DNA from 4 places in the Nocardioides sp. NPDC047086 genome. Region 2 is predicted to be linked to each of the others. Evidence: predicted binding sites of a transcription regulator. Region 2 holds the regulator's gene; each other region holds the start of a gene.
What was found. The regulator LexA, encoded in region 2, represses DNA repair genes until DNA is damaged. The targets are predictions, from matches to a motif close to TCGAACANNTGTTCGA.

Region 1 (5,680 bases), on a different contig from region 2:
GCCCTGGCTCGGCCGGCTCCTGGACCGCCTCGGCCTGCGGCGTACCCTCCTGCTGCCGCTGGCCGTCCTCCCCATCGCCTGGTCGATCGCGCCCTGGGTCGGCTACCTTCCGCTGCTCGCGCTGGTCGCGATCGCGGGGCTCTTCACCGTCCCGTCCTTCTCGATCGTGCGCCAGGTGATGCTCCGCTCCGTCGGCCCCGGGCAGCGCACCGCCGCTCTGAGCGCCGACGCGATCATGACCGAGCTCGGCTTCATGGTCGGCCCTGTCATCGGCGTGCTCGGCGCCAGCTACTTCGGCACCTCCCAGGCGTTGCTGCTGATCCAGTGGCTCGGGATCGTGGCTGCGGTCGTACTGTGGCTGCTCAACCCGATGATCACCGAGGGCGACCCGGCCGTTCCGGGCGACCCCGTCCCCACTGACGCCGGCGTCCCGGCGCGCCGATTCCGGCTCCCCTCGTGGGTCAACCCGGGCGTGATCCTGCTGCTCGCCGGAACCTTCACCGCCTCGCTCATCCTCATCGCCGAGGACCTCGGCACCGTCGCCGCGATGCGCGACTTCGACCGGACCGCCCTGCTCGGGCTCGTCATGGCGATCTGGGCGCTCGGTTCGCTGCTCGGCGCACTCATCTACGGCGCCCTCAACAGCCACCCCTCGACCGCGGTCATGCTCGTCCTGCTCGGCGCGACGACGGTGCTGACCGCGTTCGCCTGGGACCCGATCTCCTTCGCCGTCCTGCTCCTGCTCAGCGGCTTCTTCTGCGCGCCGACCCTGACTGCCGCGCTCGAGGCGATCACCAGCAGCGTCCCTTCGACCGTACGCGGCGAGGTGATGGGCTGGCACGGCTCGGCCATCACCCTCGGCAGCGCCGTCGGCGCCCCCGCCGCCGGGTTCGCCATCGACCTGATCGGCTGGCAGGGCGGCTTCGTCCTCGGCGGCGGCCTCGGCCTGCTGATCGCGGCGGCCATCTGGCTCACCACCCGACGGATGTCCACCCCAGCCGAGACGTCACTCCCGCCGGGCGAGAAGTCACCCGCGTCGGCCGAGTAGTCACCACGTGCCGTCTCGGCCGAGGTACGCGACGTCTCGGCTAGCGGGGTTTGCGGCGACGTAGGCCCGCGGCGAGGAGAGCGGAGACCAGGGCTCGGGAGGTGACCTCGACGGCACCCGCGGCGACCATGTCGTCGTAGGCCTCGGCCGGTACGTCGTAGTGATCGCGGTCGAAGCCTCGGGCCGGGATGCCCATCCGGCTCGCGAAGGCGTGCAGCTCCTCGTAGGAGGTGTCGCTGGCGAGGTGGGACCACATCCGGCCGCGGCTGGGTACGTTCGGCGGGTCGATGAGGATCACGGGGCATTCTTACCGCGTCCGTCCTGAGGCGCCACCCTGAGACGACCGCCCGGGCCCATCGCCTTGACCGGTCGGCAAGAATGGTCCGTGATGAACACGACAGTGCTGTTCGAGGCTCGGGCGAGGGTGCTCCATGACCTCGATGCCCGCGGACTCGCCGGTGCGGCAGCCGTCTCGGCCCTCGAGGACGCCATGACCGAGCGCGGCTGGTGGGTGGACCAGTGGCCGGAGGGCAAGGCGTACGTCGCCGGCCTGGTCGCCCAGGACGTGCAGGACCTGCTCTTCGACGGCGAGGCGTCCGCGCGCTGGCCGGTGTGCACCACCTGTCCGCCCGAGTCGCCGGTGCATTCGCTCCACATCACCCCCGACCTGGGAGGTCCGGACCCGATCTGGGTCTGCGAGGAGAGCGGCGACGTGGTCGCGCCCCTCGGCAACCTCTGACCGAGCCCGGAAGCGCCGGGAGAGCCTCAGGACGGACCGAGCTGCAGATGTAGCGCATAGCGGTCGGCCCGGTAGACCGAGCGGCACACCTCGACGTAACGCTCCCCCGCGACCGACTTCCGCTGCCGGCGGAGCACAGGGACGCCGACGGAGAGGCCGAGCAGGGTGGCCTCCTCGATGTTGGCCACGTCGGCTCGGAAGGTGTCATCGACCCACGACGGCCGCATCTGCCGGCTGCCCAGCTCGGCGTAGAGGCTGGTCGGCGCGGTCCGCTCGAGCATCCCGGGCACGATCGCCTCGTCGAGGTAGACGTCCTCGATGCAGATCGGCACCCCGTCGCCGCGGCGCAGGCGCCGCCAGTGGACGACGGCAGCACCCTCCTTGATGCCCAGCGCGCGAGCGATGGTGGGCCCGGCCTTCTCCCGGCCGAGCAGCAGCGTCTCGGAGGATGCCTGCATCCCCCGGCGGGCCATCTCCTCGCTGAAGCCGAGCACCGGGCTCGCCGCCCGCGGCGGGCGCGCCACGAAGGTGCCCCGGCCCGGGATCCGGACCAGCAGACCGTCGGCCACGAGCGCGTCGAGCGCCTGCCTCACGGTGGCCCGGGCGACGCTGAACTTCTGGACCAGCTCGCGCTCGGAGGGCGCGGAGGCACCAGGGCTCTCGCCGACGACCAGCTCCCTGACGTACTCACGGATCTGGACGTGCTTGAGCGACCGCTCTCCCTCGACCGACCGGACCATGAGCTGAGCGTAGGTGTACACCTCGCGTACGTCCCGAGTTTGGTCAAGTTGTGACATTGCAACGAGATGAGGCAGATCTTCTGCAACGAAATGCGGAGACTGGATTTCGCTAGAACAAGTGTTCGATCACGAGGTACGCTGTGAAGGTGGACTTTCAGGGAACACTCTTCGCCCCCACAGACGACGAGACCACCGAGACGACCTACGAGCGGATCCATCTCGACCGCGGAGCCTGGGTGGACATCGCCCGCGGCTGGCTGCCCGATCCCGACGACGTCTTCGCCGCGCTGGTCAGCGACGTCCCGTGGCGCGAGGAGCGTCGGCAGATGTACGACCGCGTCGTCGACGTACCCCGGCTGCTGCACACCTACGGCCAGGGCGACCCGCTCCCCCACCCACGTCTCGCCGAGGCCCGCGGCCGCCTCACCGCCCACTACCTGCCCGAGCTGGGCGAGCCGTTCGTGACCGCGGGCTGCTGCTACTACCGCAACGGCCACGACTCGGTGGCCTGGCACGGCGACAAGATCGGCCGAGGCCGCACCAACGACACGATGGTCGCGATCGTCTCCGTCGGCGACCCCCGCCGGCTCGCGCTGCGTCCCCATGGCGGCGGCAAGGGGATGAGCATCCAGATGGGCCACGGCGACCTCGTCGTCATGGGCGGCTCCTGCCAGCGCACCTGGGAGCACGCCATCCCCAAGGTCTCCTCCGCCGGCCCCCGGATCTCGGTCCAGTTCCGCCCCCGCAACGTCTTCTGAGGCGGCCCCCAGATGCGTTCCGTACGCTGGTAGGAAAGGATGGGACCGACAGCCGATGCCTCTGGAGCCGCCTTGACCACCACCGCACCACCCCTCGCCCCGCCGTCCACCGAGGAGATCGCCAGGGCGAAGGAGATCGTCGGGCGGGTCAGCACCGCCTTCAGCAGCCGTGTGGTCGGCCAGGAGCGGCTCAGGACGGCGCTGCTGATCGCGCTCCTCTCCGAGGGTCACGTGCTGCTCGAGAGCGTGCCCGGGCTGGCGAAGACCCTGGCCGCGAGCACCCTGAGCCAGACGGTCAAGGCGCAGTTCTCCAGGATCCAGTGCACCCCCGACCTGCTGCCGAGCGACATCATCGGCACCCAGGTCTACGACCAGCGCAACCACGAGTTCGAGACCCAGCTCGGCCCGGTCCACGCCAACTTCGTACTGCTCGACGAGATCAACCGATCCTCCGCCAAGACGCAGAGCGCCATGCTCGAGGCGATGCAGGAGCGCCAGACCTCGATCGCGGGTCACATCCACCCGCTGCCGCGCCCGTTCATGGTGCTCGCCACGCAGAACCCGATCGAGGAGGAGGGCACCTACGTCCTCCCGCACGCGCAGATGGACCGGTTCCTGCTCAAGGAGATCGTCAACTACCCCAGCGACGCCGAGGAGCTCGTCGTCCTGGAGCGCATCGAGGCCGGCACCCTCGGGCCCGACCACGAGGTGACCCGCCCGGTCGCCGACCCCGACGACGTGATCTGGCTCCAGGAGCTGACCAAGCGCGTCTACGTCGACCCGGCGATCAAGCGCTACATCGTCGCCCTCGTACAGGCCACCCGCAACGCCCGCCAGCTTCTCGGGCCGGAGACGGGTTCCTACGTCGAGATCGGCGCGTCCCCGCGTGCCTCGATCGCGTTCCTGCAGGCCTCGCGCGCGGCGGCGCTGCTGCTCGGCCGCTCCTACGTCACCCCCGAGGACGTGCGCGAGCTGCGCCACAGCATCCTGCGTCACCGGCTCCACCTCAGCTTCGAGGCGCTGGCCGAGAAGGTCCAGCCCGAGATGCTGGTCGACGCGCTGGTCCGCGCCGTCCCCAGCCCCTGAGCCGTCCGACCCGAGCACCGACATGGCGACGTACCTTCCCCGGATCCGCACTCGGCTGATGATCCATGCCCACCGTAAGGTCGTGGGCCTGCTCGACGGGGAGTACGCCAGCCTCCAGACGGGGCGCAGCATGGACTTCCACGACCTGCGGGAGTACGTGCCCGGCGACGACGTGAAGGACATCGACTGGAAGGCGACGGCCCGGTCCCGGAGCCTGCTGGTCAAGCGGTTCACCGCCGAGCGCCAGCATCTGGTGCTGCTGGCGATCTCCACCGGCCGGAGCATGGCGGCCCAGGCGACCGGCACCACGACCAAGCGCGAGCTGGCGATCTTCACCGCCGGCCTGGTCGGCTGGCTGGGCGTACGCCACGGCGACAAGGTCGCGGTCGCCTACGGCGACTCGGCGACCCAGAAGCTCACCAAGTCCGCCGACACCGAGGTCGCGCTCGAGCGGGCGCTGGGGCAGGCCCATGACGCGATCACCCCCGACGCCGCCGAGGCCGACATCGTCGCGGTCCTGCGCCACATCGCCACCAACGTACGTCGCCGGGCGATCCTGCTCGTGGTCACCGACGAACACTCGGTCAGTGACGAGATGGCCGCGGTCCTGCGCCGCCTCACCGTCCAGCATGAGGTGCTGGTCGCTGGCATCGACGACCTCGACCCCACCACCGCGGTGGCCGGCGGCGCCCCGACCGTCGACATCGACACGGTCTCCGCCCTGCCGGGTTGGCTCACCGGCGACGCCGTCCTCCAGGCCCAGTACGCCGAGCTGGCCGCCGCCGAGGAGCACGGCCTGCGCGGCACCCTGGACCGCCTCGGCATCGCCTACCAGCGGGTCCGGGACGACACCACCGCCATCGGCGCGGTCTTCCATCTGCTGGAGAGGCACCGTCATGCGCGCCGGTAGCGTTCCCGAGGAGTTCCAGCAGCCGCTGGCGCACTCGGGCTGGTGGCTGGTGCTCACCCTCGGGCTGCTCGCCGCGGTGGCGCTCTACTTCCTCGCGGTCATCGTGCTGACCCGCAAGCGCAGGCCGGTCGTCGAGGTCGAGACGCCGTGGGTGCCCGAGCCTCGTGACCTGCGTGCCGAGCACCTGGCCGAGATCGACCGGATCGAGCGGGCGGTGCACCGCGGCGACGTCCCGGCGCGGGTCGGCCACCAGCACCTGAGCCGCACGGTGCGCGACTACGTCGCCGAGGTCAGTCAGATCCCGGCCGACAAGATGGTCCTCGCCGACCTCAAGGCGACCGTACGCAGCGACCCACGCACCCGCCCGCTGGCGATGGCCGTCGAGGTGATGTACCCGCC
Region 2 (5,680 bases):
CCAGGGCGTCCTTGGCCTTCCACAGGTCGGCCAGCGCGATGGTCGCGTCGGGCCGGCCGGCGACGTGCCGCCCGGGCACGACCTGGCGGGCGCCGCGCACCGACTGGTTGCGCTTGATCTTCTTGGCCGCGGCGAGCGCCTCCCGGGCCGCCTTCTCGGTCACCGGCTGCTCGGCGCTGGTGTCACCGCCGGTCCTCACCGAGGACGCCGGCGTCGACCCGGTTGCGGGCATGGTGGCGAAGAACGTCGCCGCGACCATGCCTGCGATCAAGACGAGGGAGCGCTGTTTGCGGTTGATCCGGCGGGCAATGTTTCGCATGAGGTACCAGACGTTCGGGAAGGCAGACCTGGGCAGTCTAAGCGCAGAGCGCCGCTGTGTCCGGGGGACACGGCCTAGACGGGCTGCGTTACGTGATGGAGCCGGTTGCTTCCGGTTGCCGTGGCGTACGACCTGGTCCAGGTGGCCGTGGTGTCGGCGTCCTTGCGCTCGCCGATGACGTACCAGTCCATCTGGGCGCGGTTGCGGGTCACGTCGAGGACGGAGTAGCCGTGGTCGTCGAAGTTGAGGTAGCGGACGTGGCGGTTGGCGGTCCTGATGATGTTCTCGACCGTGACGCTGACCGTGCGGCGCGGCGCGCCGAGGATGTCCTTGAGGTTGTTCGAGGTCACCGAGGTGGCCACGAGCTCGACGCCGGCGGTCTTGCCGAGCGGGTAGACGGCGGAGTCGTACGGCAGGTCGCAGGCCCACGCGGAGTGGATGTCGCCGGTGACGAAGACGGTGTCGGTGATCGCGTTGTCGCGGATGTGCTCGAACAGCTCGGTGCGGTCGGCGGTGTAGCCGTCCCACTGGTCGACGTTGTAGGCGACGCCGTTGTCGGGTAGCAGGCCGGTGACGTCGTTGACCGGGGCGATCAGGCTCTTCGGGAGCGCGCCGAAGGTGACCGGCGCGATCATCACCGGGTTGCCGACGATCTTCCACCGGGCGTCGGTGAGCAGGCCGTCCTTGAGCCAGGCCAGCTGCTCGTCGCCGGTGATGGTGCGGTCGGGGTCGTCGACCTCGGCGAGCTCGGTGCGGGCGACCTGCTCGGAGCGGTAGGAGCGCAGGTCGAGCATGCTCAGCTCGAGCAGGGTGCCGAACCGCAGCCGCCGGTAGATGCGGTCGTGGAGATGATCGCGGGTCTCCACCGTGGCGGTTCCGCTCACGCGCAGCGGCATCCACTCGTCGTAGGCCTGGTTGGCGTTGGTCTTGCGGTCGATCCAGTCGTACTCGCCGGGCTCGTTGTTCTCGGCACCCAGCAGCCAGGCGTCGTTGGCCGACTCGTGGTCGTCCCAGGTGACGATCCAGGGCAGCCGGGCGTGGGCGGCGGAGAGGTCGACGTCGCGCTTGTACTGCGCGTGCCGGATCCGGTAGTCGGCCAGCGTGTGCAGCTCGTTGGCGGGCTCGTGCGGCCGGACGTCCTCGTTCGCCATGCCGTAGCCGTACTCGCCGGGCGCGTACTCGTAGATGTAGTCGCCCAGGTGGATGATCGCGTGCAGGTCGTCACGGGCGGCCAGGTGGCGGTAGGAGGCGAACCAGCCGGCCTGCAGGTTGGAGCAGGAGACCACCCCGAAACGTACGTTCTCGGGGGCCGCGTCGGCGGCCGGAGCGGTGCGGGTGCGACCGACGCGGCTGGCCTGGCCGTTGTAGGTGAAGCGGTAGAAGTACCAGCTCTCCGGGGCCAGGCCGGTGACATCGAGCTTCACGGTGTGGTCGCGGTCGGGACCCGTCTGCTGGGATCCCTTCGCGGTGACGCGGCCGAAGTCCGCGGTGGGGGAGACCTCCCAGCGGACCAGGACCTCCTCGCCCTGCCCGGACCCCGGAGTCGCATCCGCCGTCGGCGTGACCCGGGTCCAGATGACGACGCGGTCCGGGAGCGGGTCGCCGGAGGCGACGCCGTGCTGGAAGTGGTTGAGCGAGCCGCTGGCGGCCTCGGCGGGATCGGGAAGCGCGACGGCTCCGGCGGCGGTCGCCAGCCCGGCGGCGATGAGGGTGCGGCGGTCGATCTGCGTCTGGGTCACGCAGTAGGGAACGACGCAGCCGCCGGCCCTGTCATGGGTCGGCGGCTGCAGTTCACGCAGAGTTCCCGGAGTGGTTCCGGGAGGTATGGCACGGGGCTCAGAGGCTGCGCAGGACCGCCGTCACCTTGCCGAGGATCCTCGCGTGCGTCCCGTCGATCGGCTCGTACGCAGCGTTGTGCGGCAGCAGCCAGACCTTGCCGTCCTTGCGGGAGAGCGTCTTGACCGTCGCCTCGCCGTCGATCAGCGCGGCCACGATCTCGCCGTTCTCAGCGGTCGGCTGCTGGCGCACGACCACGAAGTCACCGTCGCAGATGGCCGCGTCGACCATCGAGTCACCGGTGACCGAGAGCAGGAAGAGGTCGCCGTTGCCGACCAGCTGCTTGGGCAGCGGGAAGACGTCCTCGACGCTCTGCTGGCTCGAGGTCTCCTCGGCCAGGATCGGACCACCGGCCGCGATCCGCCCGACCAGGGGGACCATGGCGGCGGCGGGGTTGGGGTTGATGTCGGCCTCGGCGGTGATCGTCGCCTCGGCTGTGCTGGTCTCCTCGGGCTCGCCGGACATGGCCTTGCGGTGGGCCATCACCTCCGGAAGGAAGACCTCGAGAGCGCGCGGTCGCTTCGGGTCCTTGCGGATCAGACCACGCTGCTCCAGGGCACGGAGCTGGTGGGCGACGCTGCTGGTGCTGGTCAGCCCGACCGCGGCGCCGATCTCGCGCATGCTGGGCGGGTAGCCGCGCTGCTCGATGCTGTCGCGCAGGTGAGCGAGGATGCGCTGTTGACGCGGCGTGAGCCCGGTCGCGTCCGGCGGCCCGTCGGGCAGCTCGCGGACGCGGCTCTTCTTCGAACCGCCTGATCCGGTGCCTGTCTTCTGCGTGGTCATGTCATCACATTAGTCCCTCTGGCACCACGACATCAAACATTTGTTCGACGTCGCAGGCAGCGCGTGTCGGCGTTCGAAAATTCCTGGGGTCGCTACTTGCGTTGTTCGAACACGTGATCTACCTTCGAACATGTGCTCGATCGAACACGTGATCGAGAGACTTGTGATCAGGAGGCCGTGAGATGAGTGCAACCGTCTATGTGCTGCCCGTAGCCGAGCCGCCGCGTCCGGTGCCGGAGGTGCGCCGCTCGACCGTGCGGCTCACCCGTCGCGGACGAGTCGTCGTGTTCGCATTCGCGCTCGTCGTGCTCTTCGGGATCGCGCTGATCGGCGCGCGGGTGGCGTTCGCGGTGGAGAACAGTGGCGACACCGATGCCGGATTTCGTGGCCCCGCCCCCGCCGCCCACACGATGGTCGTCGGCGATGGCGACACGCTCTGGGATGTCTCCTCGAAGGCCGTCGCCGGGACCGACGCTTCGATTCGGGAGATGGAGCAGACGATCAAGGAACTCAACTCTCTCGAGTCCTCGATGCTCGTGTCCGGCCAGACCCTGATCATTCCGACCGCGCCGTAGGGCGTCGCCACAGATGTCCGGCTGCTCCTTCGACCCCTGGCAGCCGGCTACCGGGGAAAGAGTGAGAGTGCTGCAGAGGATGGGAAGCGTCTGCAGCACTCTCGCGTATCCGGGTCAGTGGCGCCCGCGGTAGGGGCTGTCCGGCTCGGCCGGCGGCCACTGCTTGTTGCGAGTGCCGTGCCGCGGCGGCCACTCGTCGTCCGGCTGGACCGGCGGGTCCTGGGGCTGGCGCTGGGTGGGCATCGCCTGGGTCGCGGCGGGATCCTCGGTCGGTCGAGCCCGCGAGCCGGTCTGGCCGTAGCCGGCCGGGGCCGGATAGGCACCGGACTGATATTGCGCCGAGCCGGCCTGCTGGGCCGGGTAGCTGTCCGAGCTGTATCCCTGCGGGGCGTACCTCGGGGTGCTCTGCGGCGTCGAGGTCGGCGTCGGCGGGCTGGAGTAGTAGGACGGCTGGGCGGGCGGCGGGCTGGTCGGCGGTTGGTAGGACGAGGCGCCGTAGGCGGCTCGACTGCCGGTGGTGCCGTAGCCCTGATCGCTGTTGGGGTAGCCGTAGGGCGACTGGGAGCCGGTGTCGGTGTAGGCCGAGCGGTTCGTGGTGTCACCGTAGGGCGGCTGGCTCCCGGTGTCGGAGCTGTGCCGGCCGTAGGAGCCGGTGTCGTCGTAGCCGTAGGGGCCGGTGCCGTAGTAGTCCTGCTCCGGGTACGCCTGATCGGAATAGGTCTGATCGGCGTAGGTCTGGTCGGGGTAGGCCGGGTCCGAGTAGTCCTGCTCCTCGACGTAGGCGTTGGAGTGGCTACCGGTGTAGTCGTCGGCGGGTGGCGTCGTCGGGGTGCCGGTGAGGGCCCGCCAGGCCTTCCCGGCGAAGGTGAACGTCAGGAAGAGACAGGCGACTGCAACGACCGCCGCGATGGCGAGCTTCGCCCAGGCGCCGGAATCGCCTCCTCGTGCGTCGGCCCCGAAACCGACGGCGACCCACACGAGCACTCCCCAGATGATGAGGAAGGCAAGTGTCGCGATCGCAGGCAAGATGAACGGTGGCCGGGGACCGCTTCTGGGGCGCGTGCCTCTCCGCGACCCGACGCGATTTCCTCCGGAGATGTTTGTCACGGGGGCCATTCTTACTCATCCGGGCCAGTCCGGCGCCGCTGAACCGGAATCTTTCGGTGTTTGACCGGCGACACGCCGGACACGCGGGTAAACCCGACCCTCGCTTGCATCGTCGTGGGGGCGGGCGTACGGTTACCACTACATCTAGTAGTTACACCGCTGTAGTTATCCACATCTAGTTCACATGAACGGGTGGATGGTTCACAGCGACAGGGGTGTTGTTCCACAGGGACTCACGCTCATATCCACAGGTTCCACAGGCTCGGGCCGCCGTTGAGACGGCCTGGATCCACAGGTCTCACGAGAGGGGCTCGACCGTGCACTGTCCGTTCTGCCGACACAGCGACACCAAGGTGCTCGACTCCCGCGTGGCCGAGGACGGTGGCCAGATCCGGCGCCGCCGGGTCTGCCAGGAGTGTGGGAAGCGGTTCACGACCGTCGAGCAGATGCAGCTGATGGTGGCCAAGCGCTCCGGCGCCGCCGAGCCGTTCAGCCGCGACAAGGCGGTGCACGGCGTACGCAAGGCGTGCAAGGGCCGCCCGGTCACCGAGGACCAGCTCGCCTGCCTCGGCCAGGAGGTCGAGCAGGCGCTGCGCAGCCAGGGGCTGGCGGAGGTTCCCAGCAACGAGGTGGGGCTGGCGATCCTCGCGCCGCTGCGCGAGCTCGACGAGGTGGCCTACCTGCGCTTCGCGAGCGTCTACCGGGCCTTCGGCTCGGCGGACGACTTCGAGCGTGAGATCCAGATGCTGCGTACGGAACGGGAAGTCCAGGACTTCGAGGCAGAACATCCGGTCGAGGCCCCGGTGGGCACCGACTAGGTCCCACGGCCATGAAATAGGGATGGCATAGACGGGCCCGGGCAGGCCGTGGGGAAGCGACCTGCCCGGGCCATCCAGCACAACAGATAGAACAGATCAAGGACTCCACCATCAGCACCGACCAGCAGTACGGCACAGCGATCGATGACAACAGGGGGAACGAAATGACAGACACGGCAGCAGAGGCACAGGCATCGACGAAGGCAGGCGCCGGGCTGAAGATCGAGCGGATCTTCAGCACC
Region 3 (5,680 bases), on a different contig from region 2:
CGCAGGTCCACCGATCCGGCCGGCAGCCGCAGCTCCTCTAGAAGGCTCATGTCCTGACCATAGGTGCCGCCGCGCGGGTCGTCAGCCGAGTACGCGCCGAAGATCGAGCGAGCAGCCGACCATCGTGGTCGTCGAGCCGTCGGGTTGGGGCTCGTCGAACCAGGTGCCCTGCTCGAAGCCGACCTTGGCGAGCATCCGCAGCGAGGCGGCGTTGCGGTGGTCGGGGGCCGCGAAGCATGCCGTCGCACCGGGATAGCGGCGCGGGATCGAGGTCAGCCAGACCCAGGCCATCCGTGGCCCGATCCCCCGACCCACGAAGGCCGGCTCCCCGATCGCGTAGTCGAAGCCGATCGCGTCCGGGTCGGGGGTGAGCAGTGCATAGTCGGGCTCGTCGCTGATCCGATAGTCCTGGCAGAAGCCGACCGAGCGCCCGTTGACCTCGATCACCCAGAACGTCACCGGGGTCTTCCCGTCGATGTCGGGCCCGTAGTTCTCCGTCACCCACTCGGGCGTCGGCTCGCCGTCGACGGCGTACCAGCGGTGCACGTGCTCCGCGTTGAGCCAGCGGATCAGGTGCGGCAGGTCGCCGCGGGTCATCGGCCGCAGCGCCACCACCGGCATCGGGTCGGAGGAGAACTCCTTCACCTCACCGGAGAGGTCCACCGCGTACGCAGGACGCCCGGCGATCCTCGTCGCCGCCGATGCCCAGCTCTCCCCCGGGCGCGTCACGCCGCCGAGACGGTGCGTCCCGGTGTGGACGGCGACCGGCGTGAACATGTTTCCCAGGCTAACGCCGCGGACTCAGTGAGCCTGGCCGCCGCGGCGGTCGACGAGCGGCGGCTGGGAGGACCACGGGAAGTCGATCCAGCGGTCGGTCTTCTTGTAGACGTAGTCGGCGTTGATCACGGTCCACGGCTTCTCGAAGATCACCGCCGTGCGGGCCTCGGCCACATGGCCCTCGCAGAAGTCGTGGACGATCTCCAGGGTCTTGCCCGTGTCGGCGACGTCGTCGGCGATGAGCACCTTCATCCCGGTCAGGTCGACGGCTGCGGGCGTCGGCGGGAGCATGATCGGGACGTCGAGACGCTCGTTGATGCCGGTGTAGAACTCCACGTTGACCGCGGACAGGTTCTTCACGTCGAGGGCGTAGCCCAGGCCCATCCCGAGGGCCAGGCCGCCACGGGCGATGGAGAGCACGATGTCGGGCTCGTAGCCGCTGTCGACGACCTTCTGGGCGATATCGCGCACTGCGGTGCCGAACAGGTCGTAGGTCAGGATCTCGCGCTCTTGCTGCTCACTCACAGGTCGGATTCTGACACGACACCGTAGCCACCATCGTCATCGGCCAGAGCGAGCTCCTCGCGGACAATGCTGTAGGCCACACCGGCGCCGTATCCCTTGCGGGCGAGCATCCCGACCAGACGCCGGGTCTTGGTCTGGTCGTCGAAGCGCTCCAAGGAGCGCAGCTTGCGCCGGACCATCCGCCGGCCGGCCTCACGCTCGTCGTCCGGATCGATCTCATCGAGCGCGTCGCGGGCCACGTCGTCGTCGATGCCCTTGCGGCGCAGCTCTTGGGCCAGGGCTCGCCTGGCCAGGCCCTTTCCGGGCTGTCGGCTGGCGATCCAGGCTCTGGCGAAGGCCTCGTCATCGATCAGGCCGACCTCTTCGAAGCGGTCCAGCAGCCGGGTCGCGAGGGCGGCCGGGACCTCCTTCTTCTCCAGCTTGTCGGCGAGCTCCTTGCGGCTGCGCGCCTGCCCGGTCAGGGCGTCGAGAAGGATCTTGCGGGCGATCGCCTCGTGGTCGGGCTCGGGGTCGTTCTTGGGGTCTGCGGGGTCTGCGGGGCGAGGTTTGCTGCGACGGGACCGTGTTGGCCTCGACACGTCGTCGCTCCTTCGTCGCGACGACGGCTCAACCAACGAGGACGGCGGCTCGGCCGACGGGGCGGGGTCGACCTTGCCTGCCCAGGCTTCGACACCGAGGCTCACATCCCCCAGCCAGTCGGGCGCGGGCCGTTCGTCCACCCAGGGATCCTGGGTGGACGAACGGTCATGCTTTGACGAAGCCACGGGTCAGCAGGCGCCTGTGGACTAGAAGTCCTCGACACCGGCGGGCTCGGCTGCGGGCGCCTCGCCGTCGGCCGGGGCGTCGACCGTCGGCACCACCCCGAGCTTCTCCAGGATCCGCTTCTCCAGCTCGTTGGCCAGATCGGGGTTGTCCTTGAGGAAGTTGCGGGAGTTCTCCTTGCCCTGGCCGAGCTGGTCACCCTCGTAGGTGTACCAAGCGCCGGCCTTGCGGACCAGGCCCGCCTCGACACCGACGTCGATCAGGCCACCCTCACGGGAGATGCCCTTCCCGTACATGATGTCGAACTCCGCCTGCTTGAACGGCGGGGCCACCTTGTTCTTCACGACCTTGACGCGGGTGCGGTTGCCGACCATGTCGGTGCCGTCCTTGAGCGTCTCGATCCGGCGCACGTCGAGTCGCACCGAGGAGTAGAACTTCAGCGCGCGACCACCGGTCGTGGTCTCGGGCGAGCCGAACATCACGCCGATCTTCTCGCGCAGCTGGTTGATGAAGATCGCGGTCGTGCCGGAGTTGTTGAGCGCACCGGTCATCTTCCGCAGCGCCTGGCTCATCAGTCGAGCCTGGAGGCCGACATGGCTGTCACCCATCTCGCCCTCGATCTCGGCCCGGGGCACCAGCGCCGCGACGGAGTCGATGACGATCAGGTCGAGCGCACCCGAGCGGATCAGCATGTCGGCGATCTCCAGAGCCTGCTCACCCGAGTCGGGCTGGGAGACCAGCAGGGCGTCGGTGTCGACGCCGAGGTTCTTGGCGTATTCCGGGTCGAGCGCGTGCTCGGCGTCGATGAAGGCCACGATGCCGCCGGCGCGCTGCGCGCTGGCGACCGAGTGGAGGGCCACCGTCGTCTTACCCGAGGACTCCGGGCCGTAGATCTCCACGACCCGCCCGCGGGGCAGACCGCCCAGGCCCAGCGCCACGTCGAGGGCGATCGAGCCGGTCGGGATCACTTCCAGCGGAGCCCGGGTCTCATCGCCCAGCCGCATGACCGAGCCCTTGCCGAACTGCCTCTCGATGTTGGCGAGAGCGGCGTCCAATGCCTTCTCGCGATCACCTGCCGCCATGTTCTTTCCTTCCTGAGGGGCAGACTTCTTCCCCTTGCCTGCCGCTTGTCCACGTGTCTTCGTCGTCATCAAGGCAGACGCTAGACGGGACCACCGACAGTTTTGAACGGGACCCTCTGGCACGGTGTTTCACGACCCGGTTTTTGCCTGGGCGATAGCACGAACCACGCTCCACCTACTACCACACAGTAGCCCGAACAAGCGTTCGATGTGAACACCTGTTCGGGCGTGTCGAGGTGGTCGGATCCTCAGTGGCCCTGCATCTCGACCTGCTCGGCCGCGTCCGAGCCGCCACCGATCTCGTCGGCGATCGCGACCGACAGGCCACCGAGCATGAACGCGATGACCACGGCCGCGAGCGCGCCGCTGGAGAAGGACGGAATGAGGCGGCGTACGCCCTCCTGGACCGGCTCCGCGCCGTGGTACTGATGCGTGAGCGCATGGCCCTTGCCCCGCTGGAGCAGGTATCGGTTGACCGGGAAGGCCGCCACGAAGGCGACCGCGAGGGCGATCATCATCCCGACCCAGAACACGACGTTGACCAGCCCGGCCTCCATGGCGCCCGGGATGAGCGCCATGACCAGGTTGTCGACCAGCTCCATCGTCGCGATCGAGAGGGTGTCGGCGGCGAGCACGACGCTGAACGCCGCACCGAGCGCCATGCCCGACTTGAGCAGCGGCAGGGTCGAGAGCGTGTAGCCGAACACGAACGCCAGCGCGACGGCCAAGGCGATCGTCCACGCCGCGCTGAGGCCGACGGCGGTGCCGATCATCAGTCCGGCGATCTCGCCGATCGCACACCCTGTGAGGCAGTGCAGCGTGGCGCTGGCGGCCATCGCGTTCACCCCGCCGTGCCCGGAGTGGTCGGAGTGCCCGGAGTGGTCGTGTCCGGCGTGCACGTGCTCGTCATGCGACGTCATGTCGCTCCCTTGCTGGATCCGTTCGGTGCCTACCCGCCAATTCATACCCCATAGGGGTATTGAGTTGCAAGCGATATCGGGTTCGTGGCCCGCTTTGTCCAACGGTGGCCGACTCCCTAAGGTGTGCTGTGTGTGGACGGCGGTGCGACGCGAGCGGACGACCCGGATGGTCGCGCGCGCCGGTCTGCTGACCGCGGTCGTCGTCACGGTGGCCGGCCTGCTGGCCATGCATGCGCTGAGCCTGCACGGCACCGGCACGGACGGCGAGCACGGGCGCATGAGCCTGCCCGCCGCGCATGTGGCGCACAGCCACGCCCTCGATCACGCAGCCCACGACACGACCCACGACACGACCCACGACGCGGCCCACGACGCGGCCGACGACACCGGTCACCCCGGCGGTGAGGGACACACGGCGATGATGCTGTGCGCCGCGTTCCTGATCGCGGCGGGAGCGCTGCTGCTGAGCAGACTGTGGCGGCGTACGCCTGCCTGGTGGTTCGCCCATTCCCACCTCCGGTCCCGGGCCGCCGGGTCCACGCCCTTCCGCACGCATCCCGCGACCGGCCCGCCGCCGGAGTGGGCGTTCTCTGTCATCAGGTGCTGAGCGGTCCTCTTCCACGGACCCCGAAAACAGCACTTGACAAGGAGAAACAACAGATGCGTAAGCACCACCCCCTCATCCGCACGACGTGGGCGGCGGCCGGCTTGGCCGTGCTGCTGACCCTGTCCGCCTGTGGCGGCGGCGACGAGTCCGCGAAGCCTCAGGAACTCTCGGAGACCGAGCACAACAAGGCCGACGTCGCCTTCGCGACCGACATGATCCAGCACCACGCCCAGGCGATGTCGATGGTCGACCTGACCATGGACCGCGACCTCGAGCCCGAGGTCCAGGAGCTGGCGGACGCGATCCGGGCAGCCCAGAGTCCGGAGATCGAGACCATGTCCGGCTGGCTCCAGCAGTGGGGCGAGGAGGTCCCCTCGACCATGCGCGACCACGTCAACGGCGGCCACGAGGGCCACGGTGACGAGGACAGCAGCATGTCCGACTCGATGGAGGGCATGGAGCACGACATGCCCGGGATGATGTCGGCCGAGGACATGGATGCCCTCGAGAAGGCCTCCGACGCCGAGTTCAGCGACATGTGGCTGGAGATGATGATCGAGCACCACGAGGGCGCGGTCGAGATGGCCGAGACCGAGCAGGACGAGGGCCGGTTCAAGCCCGCCGTCGACCTGGCCGGGACGATCATCGAGTCGCAGTCGACCGAGATCGACACGATGGAGAAGCTCCTCGGCTGACCCGTCGACAAACGACGGGACGTTCTTGTCGGTTACCAGTCGGTAGACCGACAAGAACGTCCCGTCGTACCTCGAAAGAGGAGAACTGGTCAGGCCGACCGGCGGGCCACGTACGCAGCCCCGAACAGCACCACGACCAGGCAGATCGTGCCGAGCGCGAGTGCCGGATATCCGGCCAGGTCGACGACGATCCCCGACACCGCCCCCGCGCCGGCAGCGGCGACGCCCATGATCAGGTCGGCGGTGCCCTGGACGTCGGCACGTACCTCGAGCGGGGTGTGGTCCGCGACCGAGGTGGCTGCCGCGATCGTG
Region 4 (5,680 bases), on a different contig from region 2:
GCCGCCCAGCCCCTCGAGGCTCTCGCCGACCGCCTCCGCGACCCGAAGGGCACCCCGTTCGCGATCGGACCGATCGAGAAGGCGGTCAACACGGTGGAGTTCTTCGTCCACCACGAGGACCTCCGCCGTGCCCAGCCGGGCTGGGAGCCGCGTACGCTCCCCGCCGCTGCTGAGCGAGACCTCTGGCGCACCCTGAAGCTGCTCGGCAAGGGTCTCGTCCGATCCGCCGAGACCCCGGTGGTCGTCAGCAACGGCACCGACACCGCCACCCTCCGCGCCGGCGAGGAGCCCGTCACCATCACCGGGCCCGTCGGCGAGCTCCTGCTCTTCTGCTTCGGGCGTCACGCGGTGCGGGGTCTTTCCTTCGACGGGCCGGCCGAGCGGATCACTCAGCTGGAGAATGCCAGTCTCGGGTTCTGAGGTCGACGCTGTTTCGTGGGGTTGATGGCCGGCTCGTGATCGAGCTTTTCGAGATGACGGCATGCGGGGCGCTTTGGGCGGTCCTGGGCGCGGGGGCGCCGAGAGCGCCGAGAGCCTTGGCTGGCTTCGTCGGGAATGTGGTGGCTTGGTTGCCGAAGGGCGGGTTCCGCGGGGCTGGGGTAGCTCGTTGGGCTGGTGGCCGCCGACCCGTTATGGAGGGTGTTCTCGCCGAATCCCGGAGTCAAGGCGATGTATCGAGCTTGTCGAGATGACGGCCTACGGCCGCCGGCTTCGCCGGTCGCCTTCGGCGATCCTGGACACCGGGCTCCGTCGAGAATTTTGGCTGGTTATCGGGTCGGCGGCGGGGTTTGGCGCGGAGTTTTTGGGTTGGGTACGGGCTTGGGAATCCAGGGTCGGCGGTTCTTCCTGGGGGCTGCGGTGTTCGCGTTGCTTTTACAAGCCGATGACACCTTGTGAACGGTTCACAAGCACAGCGGTCGACCGGGCACCGATGATGACCTCGGCACGGTGGAAGGTGCCTCCTCAACCGGCTGCTGGCCATGCTGGTCTTGGACGTCTATTCGAGCAGACCGGCCGAGCAGACCGGCCGAGGGTGCGATACGCCGTGCACCAGTGCCACCGCCAGGTCCAGCGCTGCTCGATGAGCCCTGCCCATCGGATGGCCACAGGGCCACTCGGCTACTGGGCGGGAGTGGGTACAGCCACACGCGAAGTGGCCGGGGTCGGCCGGTCCGGGCGTGCCGAATCAGCCGGGGTCAGCTGGGTCAGCCGGTTCGGGCACCCCGAGTGAACCGGATCCGCCCATCGGGGAGACGCTCATAGGTGTAGTTGGGGTCGTGGATGCGGCGATGGTCGCTGGGGCACAGCAACACCATGTTCGCCAAACTCGTTCGACCACCTTCGGACCACGGTTTGAGGTGGTGGGCTTCGGTCCAGGCGGCGGGGGCGTCGCAGTCCTCGGCCTGGCAACCCTTGTCGCGCAGCCGCAGGGCTCGGTGTTGGACCGGGTGGGCCAGGCGGGCGGTGCGGCCGAGGTCGAGGATCTCAGAGTCGGTGCCCAGCACCACCGGGATCAGGTTGGCGTTACAGGCCATCTTGCGGGCTTCGGCGGCGGTGATCTGCTCGCCGTCAAAGCCCAACGCGGCGGTGCCGAGGTCCTTACGGAGGTCCTCGATGCTCATGGTGATGAACACTGTGGTCGCATGCCCGCCATGCCTGGGGAGCTGGTCCACGTCGTAGGTCTCGATCACCCGGGCGAAGGCCTGGCCCAGCAGCCGGTCATACGGTGCCTTGCGGCCCCGGTTTTCGGCCGACAGCTTCCTCGGCTGGGCCAGGGAGTCCAAGATCGTGCGCAACCGGACCCCGACGGCACGCGAGACCCTCGCGTGAATGTCGATGGTGCCGTCGCCGTTGTCACGGGAGGAGAAGAACGTGCGTCGAGCGGCGTGTTCTTCCTCTCGCTGCAGCGCCTTGGCTTCGACGGCGTCGAACCGTTCGGGGTCGATCTCGGCCAGGATCCGGCGTCCGACGATCTTGAGCTGGTTCGCGGTCAACTCGGTCGCATGCTCCACGAGCAGCTTCTCGGCCAGGACCAGGTCCTCGCCGTTGACGGCGGGGTCGGTGGCGATCCGGTCGAGGGCTTGGGTGATCACCTGGGCTTTGTCCTGCGAGACGACACCCTCGGCCAAGCCGGCGGCGACGAGGTCGTACTTGGCGACCCCGGCCGCGAGCTTGATCTGGGAACGGGCCACCCCCTTGTCGACCAGGAGCTCGGTCCACATCCACCCGGAGGCGTCCTTGGCACCGGTCTCCTCGGCGATGTCACCAGCCGTAGCGAGGACGCGGAGTTGGAGCGCGGCTTGCATGGCCTGGAGTTTTTCGATCTGGGCCAGGCGGGTCTTCTTCTGGCTGGTGCGCCAGTAGGCGGGGTCTCGGGTCAACAGTCGGTTCAGGGAGGATTCGATGGCCACCAGTTCGGCGTCGATCGGGTCGCTGGGTTCGGTGCCCCAGTGGTTGATCTCGGGTTCGATACTCATCGCCATATCCTCCCTTCGAAGAGGTGTTGTGATGGCTCTGATTCTACGCTTCAACCACCCCTCTGGCTATCTATTGTCCCTGTTCAAACGCTCTTTTTGCGGCGAGCGAACGGCGTCGTTCCTGTGGATGGTAAGTGGCCCGAAGGGCCACCCGTCACACCCGTCAACACCATCTTTCCTGCGGAGTGATTCTGCTGCGCCACACCCGGGCCGCCGCCCCGATAGCCAGCCAAGTTTTTTCTCGATCTGGTCCGGAGTCCAGGACCGCCGAAGGCGGCCGGCGAAGCCGGCGCCCGCAGGGCGTCCTTGACGCCGGTCCAGATCGAGAACACCCTCCAAGAACGGGTCGGCGGCCCAGGCCAGCCCCGAAGAAACGGTCACGAAACGAGATGGTCTCGACAAGCTCGACCACCGGACATCACCCGGTCCGCGACACACACCCCGAAGCCGGCGGCCGCAGGCCGTCCTCTCGACAAGCTCGATACATCGCATTGAGTCCGGGGTTCGGCGAGAAGACCCTCAAAGCAGAGCCAGCGGCCCCGGCTAGCCCCGAAACCAGCCCGCCAAAACCGCCTCCCGAGATCCACCCACACCCAGTCTGCGCGCACCCTCCACGGTCCCACTCAGCGGAACGACCGCCCGTAACCTCCCCACACCCCGAGACGTTGTGTCTCAGATAACCGAATCCCCCAGGAGGTCCCGCGATGCGTCGTGCGGCAGCAGTCACCGTCGCCATGCTCTTCGTCTTCTCGCTCACCGCAGCCGCCCCAGCGATCAGCGCGAGCGCGACACCGGAGCTGCGGGACGTGATGGTCGTGGGCAACAACTGGGACGGGACGGCTTCGATCGTCGATGCTCGCAGCCTCGAGGTGCTGCGCACGGACATCGACCTGGTGCCGGACAAGGACGAGGAGATCGCCGAGATACACCAGGATCCCGAGCGGCTGGCCATGTACTACCTGGTCCGCTACGGCCCCGGCGAAGGCAACGACCAGCTCGTGGACGACATGTTCACGACCCGGGACGGCAAGCTGCTGGCGGTGTCGCGTCCCAGCCTGGCCGACGTGGTCTGGATCGACATCGAGAAGGCGCTCGCGGGCTCGCCGGACCCCGTCGTGGTCGAGCAGCAGATGGACGGCCACCGCACCGACCACATGGGCCTGTCCCCCGACGGCACCAAGCTGCTGGTCTCGGACTCGACCTCCCGTTCGGTGCACGAGTACTGGATGGGCGGCGCCGGCGACCCGCGGACCGGTGAGCGACTGCGTACGTTCGAGTCGGGCGAGACGCCCCACGAGAACAACTACTCCGAGGACGGCTCGCAGATCTTCCACGCCTCCATCGGCCGCGTGTACCTGCCCGGCGACCAGAAGGAGATCTCCCTCGACTCCTTGCCGCTGATCAATCTCGACCAGCTCGGCCTCGGCACCATCCCCGGCACCGACCTGCTTCCGCCGATCAAGATCGGCCCGATCCACGACGCGATCAAGGGCGACCGCTGGTTCGAGATCGTCGACGAGTCGAGCTTCGAGATCTCCCAGCGCTGGGAGATGGGCAAGGAGCTCGAAGAAGCCGGCTACCCCTCGATCTCCTCAGCCGTACGTCCGATGGCGGTCGCGCCCGGCGAGCGGTTCATCTACTTCCAGATGTCGTTCTTGCACGGCCTGGTCGAGTTCGACACCCAGGCTGCCGACATCGACGGGAAGGTCGGCTACTCCACCGGCTCCATCGAGGAGCCCCGCACCGGCGCTGTCACCCGAGTCATCCCGCTTCCCAAGCGCACCCAGCTGCCGCGCGAGCTCTACGTCAACGACTCCGCCCACCACGGTCTCTCGATCGATTCCAAGGGCAAGACTCTCTGCGCGGCGGGCACGATGGACGACTACGTCGCGATGGTCGACCGCTCCACCGGCGAGCACACCATCCTCGACGAGAACACCACCGGCCACTACTACGGCAAGCCCTACTGGACCACCGAAGGCCTCGGCAACACCTGCTGGGCATCGCTGTCAGACGCCGACGCGGTCGCCGTGATCGACTTCCGCACCGGCGAGGAGCTCGCGTACCTCGACGTCGGCAACCACCCCCAGCGCGTACGCCACGGGCAGATCCCGAACTCGCTGCTGAGCTAGGCACCGGCGCGACGAGGATCCCGCGCCGTCGTATCGGTTCCGCTGACGTCCAGCGGCGGCCCAACGGACTGTGCGATGGCGGCGCCAGCCACCCGCGTGTGCGATAGAGCGACGGGTTATTCGGGTGCACGGAGCAGATTCCCGCCATGGCGGGAATCTGCCGGGCTACCCACTCAGCAACCAGCGCACTTCCCCGCCACGGCGGGAAAGTGCGCGCGGCCGTCCGTCAGCGAACCGGCGCGCCGGCGCCGGAGAGCGCCTGCTTGACCTCGCCGATCCGCACCTTGCCGAAGTGGAAGATGGTGGCCGCCAGGACGGCGTCGGCGCCGGCCTCCACCGCGGGCGGGAAGTGCTCGGCCCTGCCCGCGCCGCCGGAGGCGATGACGGGGACGGTCACCTCGCTGCGTACGGCCTTGATCAGGTCGATGTCGAAGCCGTCCTCGGTGCCGTCCGCGTCCATCGCGTTGAGCAGGATCTCGCCGGCGCCGAGCTCGACGGCCTTCGCCGCCCATTCGATCGCGTCGATCCCGGCGGACTTGCGGCCGCCGTGGGTGGTGACCTCGAAGCCGGAGTCGGTGCCCGGCGCCCTCCGGGCGTCGACGGAGAGCACGAGCACCTGGTTGCCGAACCGGTCGGCGATCTCGGCGATCAGCTCGGGGCGGACGATGGCCGCGGTGTTGACCGCGATCTTGTCCGCGCCGGCCCGCAGCATCCGGTCCACGTCGTCGACACTGCGGATCCCGCCACCGACGGTGAGCGGGATGAAGACCTGCTCGGCGGTGCGGGTCACGATCTCCAGCGTCGTCGCCCGCCCCTCGTGAGAGGCGGAGATGTCGAGGAAGGTGAGCTCGTCGGCGCCTTCCTTGTCGTACGTCGCGGCCAGCTCCACCGGGTCGCCGGCGTCGCGCAGCTCCTTGAAGTTGATCCCCTTGACGACGCGACCGGCGTCGACGTCGAGGCAGGGGATGACGCGTACGGCAAGACTCATGACTGGTCCCCGCGCGGCCGGCCGAGGGTGAGATCGAGCGCCTCGGCGAGGTCCAGGGAACCGGTGTAGAGCGCCGTACCGGC

Region 1: a site for LexA is predicted at 2,638-2,653, ahead of ABZ796_RS01925 (alpha-ketoglutarate-dependent dioxygenase AlkB). Genes of this name have one in related genera too.
Region 3: a site for LexA is predicted at 3,340-3,355, ahead of recA (recombinase RecA). Genes of this name have one in related genera too.
Region 4: a site for LexA is predicted at 2,493-2,508, ahead of ABZ796_RS12500 (DUF222 domain-containing protein). Genes of this name have one in related genera too.

Annotation. Positions count from the first base shown of each region.
Region 1 covers NZ_JBEYUV010000002.1:6,205-11,884, forward strand. The annotation lists gene ABZ796_RS01905 (MFS transporter) at 1-1,048, shown strand, start outside; gene ABZ796_RS01910 (DUF4031 domain-containing protein) at 1,089-1,346, opposite strand; gene ABZ796_RS01915 (hypothetical protein) at 1,437-1,787, shown strand; gene ABZ796_RS01920 (GntR family transcriptional regulator) at 1,814-2,527, opposite strand; gene ABZ796_RS01925 (alpha-ketoglutarate-dependent dioxygenase AlkB) at 2,674-3,285, shown strand; gene ABZ796_RS01930 (MoxR family ATPase) at 3,358-4,371, shown strand; gene ABZ796_RS01935 (DUF58 domain-containing protein) at 4,394-5,281, shown strand; gene ABZ796_RS01940 (hypothetical protein) at 5,268-5,680, shown strand, end outside.
Region 2 covers NZ_JBEYUV010000017.1:33,087-38,766, forward strand. The annotation lists gene ABZ796_RS14105 (MXAN_6640 family putative metalloprotease) at 1-319, opposite strand, end outside; gene ABZ796_RS14110 (alkaline phosphatase D family protein) at 394-2,058, opposite strand; gene lexA (transcriptional repressor LexA) at 2,156-2,938, opposite strand; gene ABZ796_RS14120 (LysM peptidoglycan-binding domain-containing protein) at 3,121-3,513, shown strand; gene ABZ796_RS14125 (hypothetical protein) at 3,628-4,497, opposite strand; gene nrdR (transcriptional regulator NrdR) at 4,938-5,438, shown strand; gene ABZ796_RS14135 (vitamin B12-dependent ribonucleotide reductase) at 5,603-5,680, shown strand, end outside.
Region 3 covers NZ_JBEYUV010000061.1:2,309-7,988, forward strand. The annotation lists gene ABZ796_RS26425 (PPK2 family polyphosphate kinase) at 1-50, opposite strand, end outside; gene ABZ796_RS26430 (GNAT family N-acetyltransferase) at 82-777, opposite strand; gene ABZ796_RS26435 (phosphoribosyltransferase) at 802-1,302, opposite strand; gene ABZ796_RS26440 (regulatory protein RecX) at 1,299-2,021, opposite strand; gene recA (recombinase RecA) at 2,088-3,146, opposite strand; gene ABZ796_RS26450 (DUF4396 domain-containing protein) at 3,395-4,066, opposite strand; gene ABZ796_RS26455 (hypothetical protein) at 4,197-4,673, shown strand; gene ABZ796_RS26460 (DUF305 domain-containing protein) at 4,727-5,368, shown strand; gene ABZ796_RS26465 (MFS transporter) at 5,458-5,680, opposite strand, start outside.
Region 4 covers NZ_JBEYUV010000014.1:51,046-56,725, forward strand. The annotation lists gene ABZ796_RS12495 (TIGR03085 family metal-binding protein) at 1-420, shown strand, start outside; gene ABZ796_RS12500 (DUF222 domain-containing protein) at 1,206-2,477, opposite strand; gene ABZ796_RS12505 (serine/threonine protein kinase) at 3,182-4,609, shown strand; gene hisF (imidazole glycerol phosphate synthase subunit HisF) at 4,836-5,597, opposite strand; gene priA (bifunctional 1-(5-phosphoribosyl)-5-((5-phosphoribosylamino)methylideneamino)imidazole-4-carboxamide isomerase/phosphoribosylanthranilate isomerase PriA) at 5,594-5,680, opposite strand, start outside.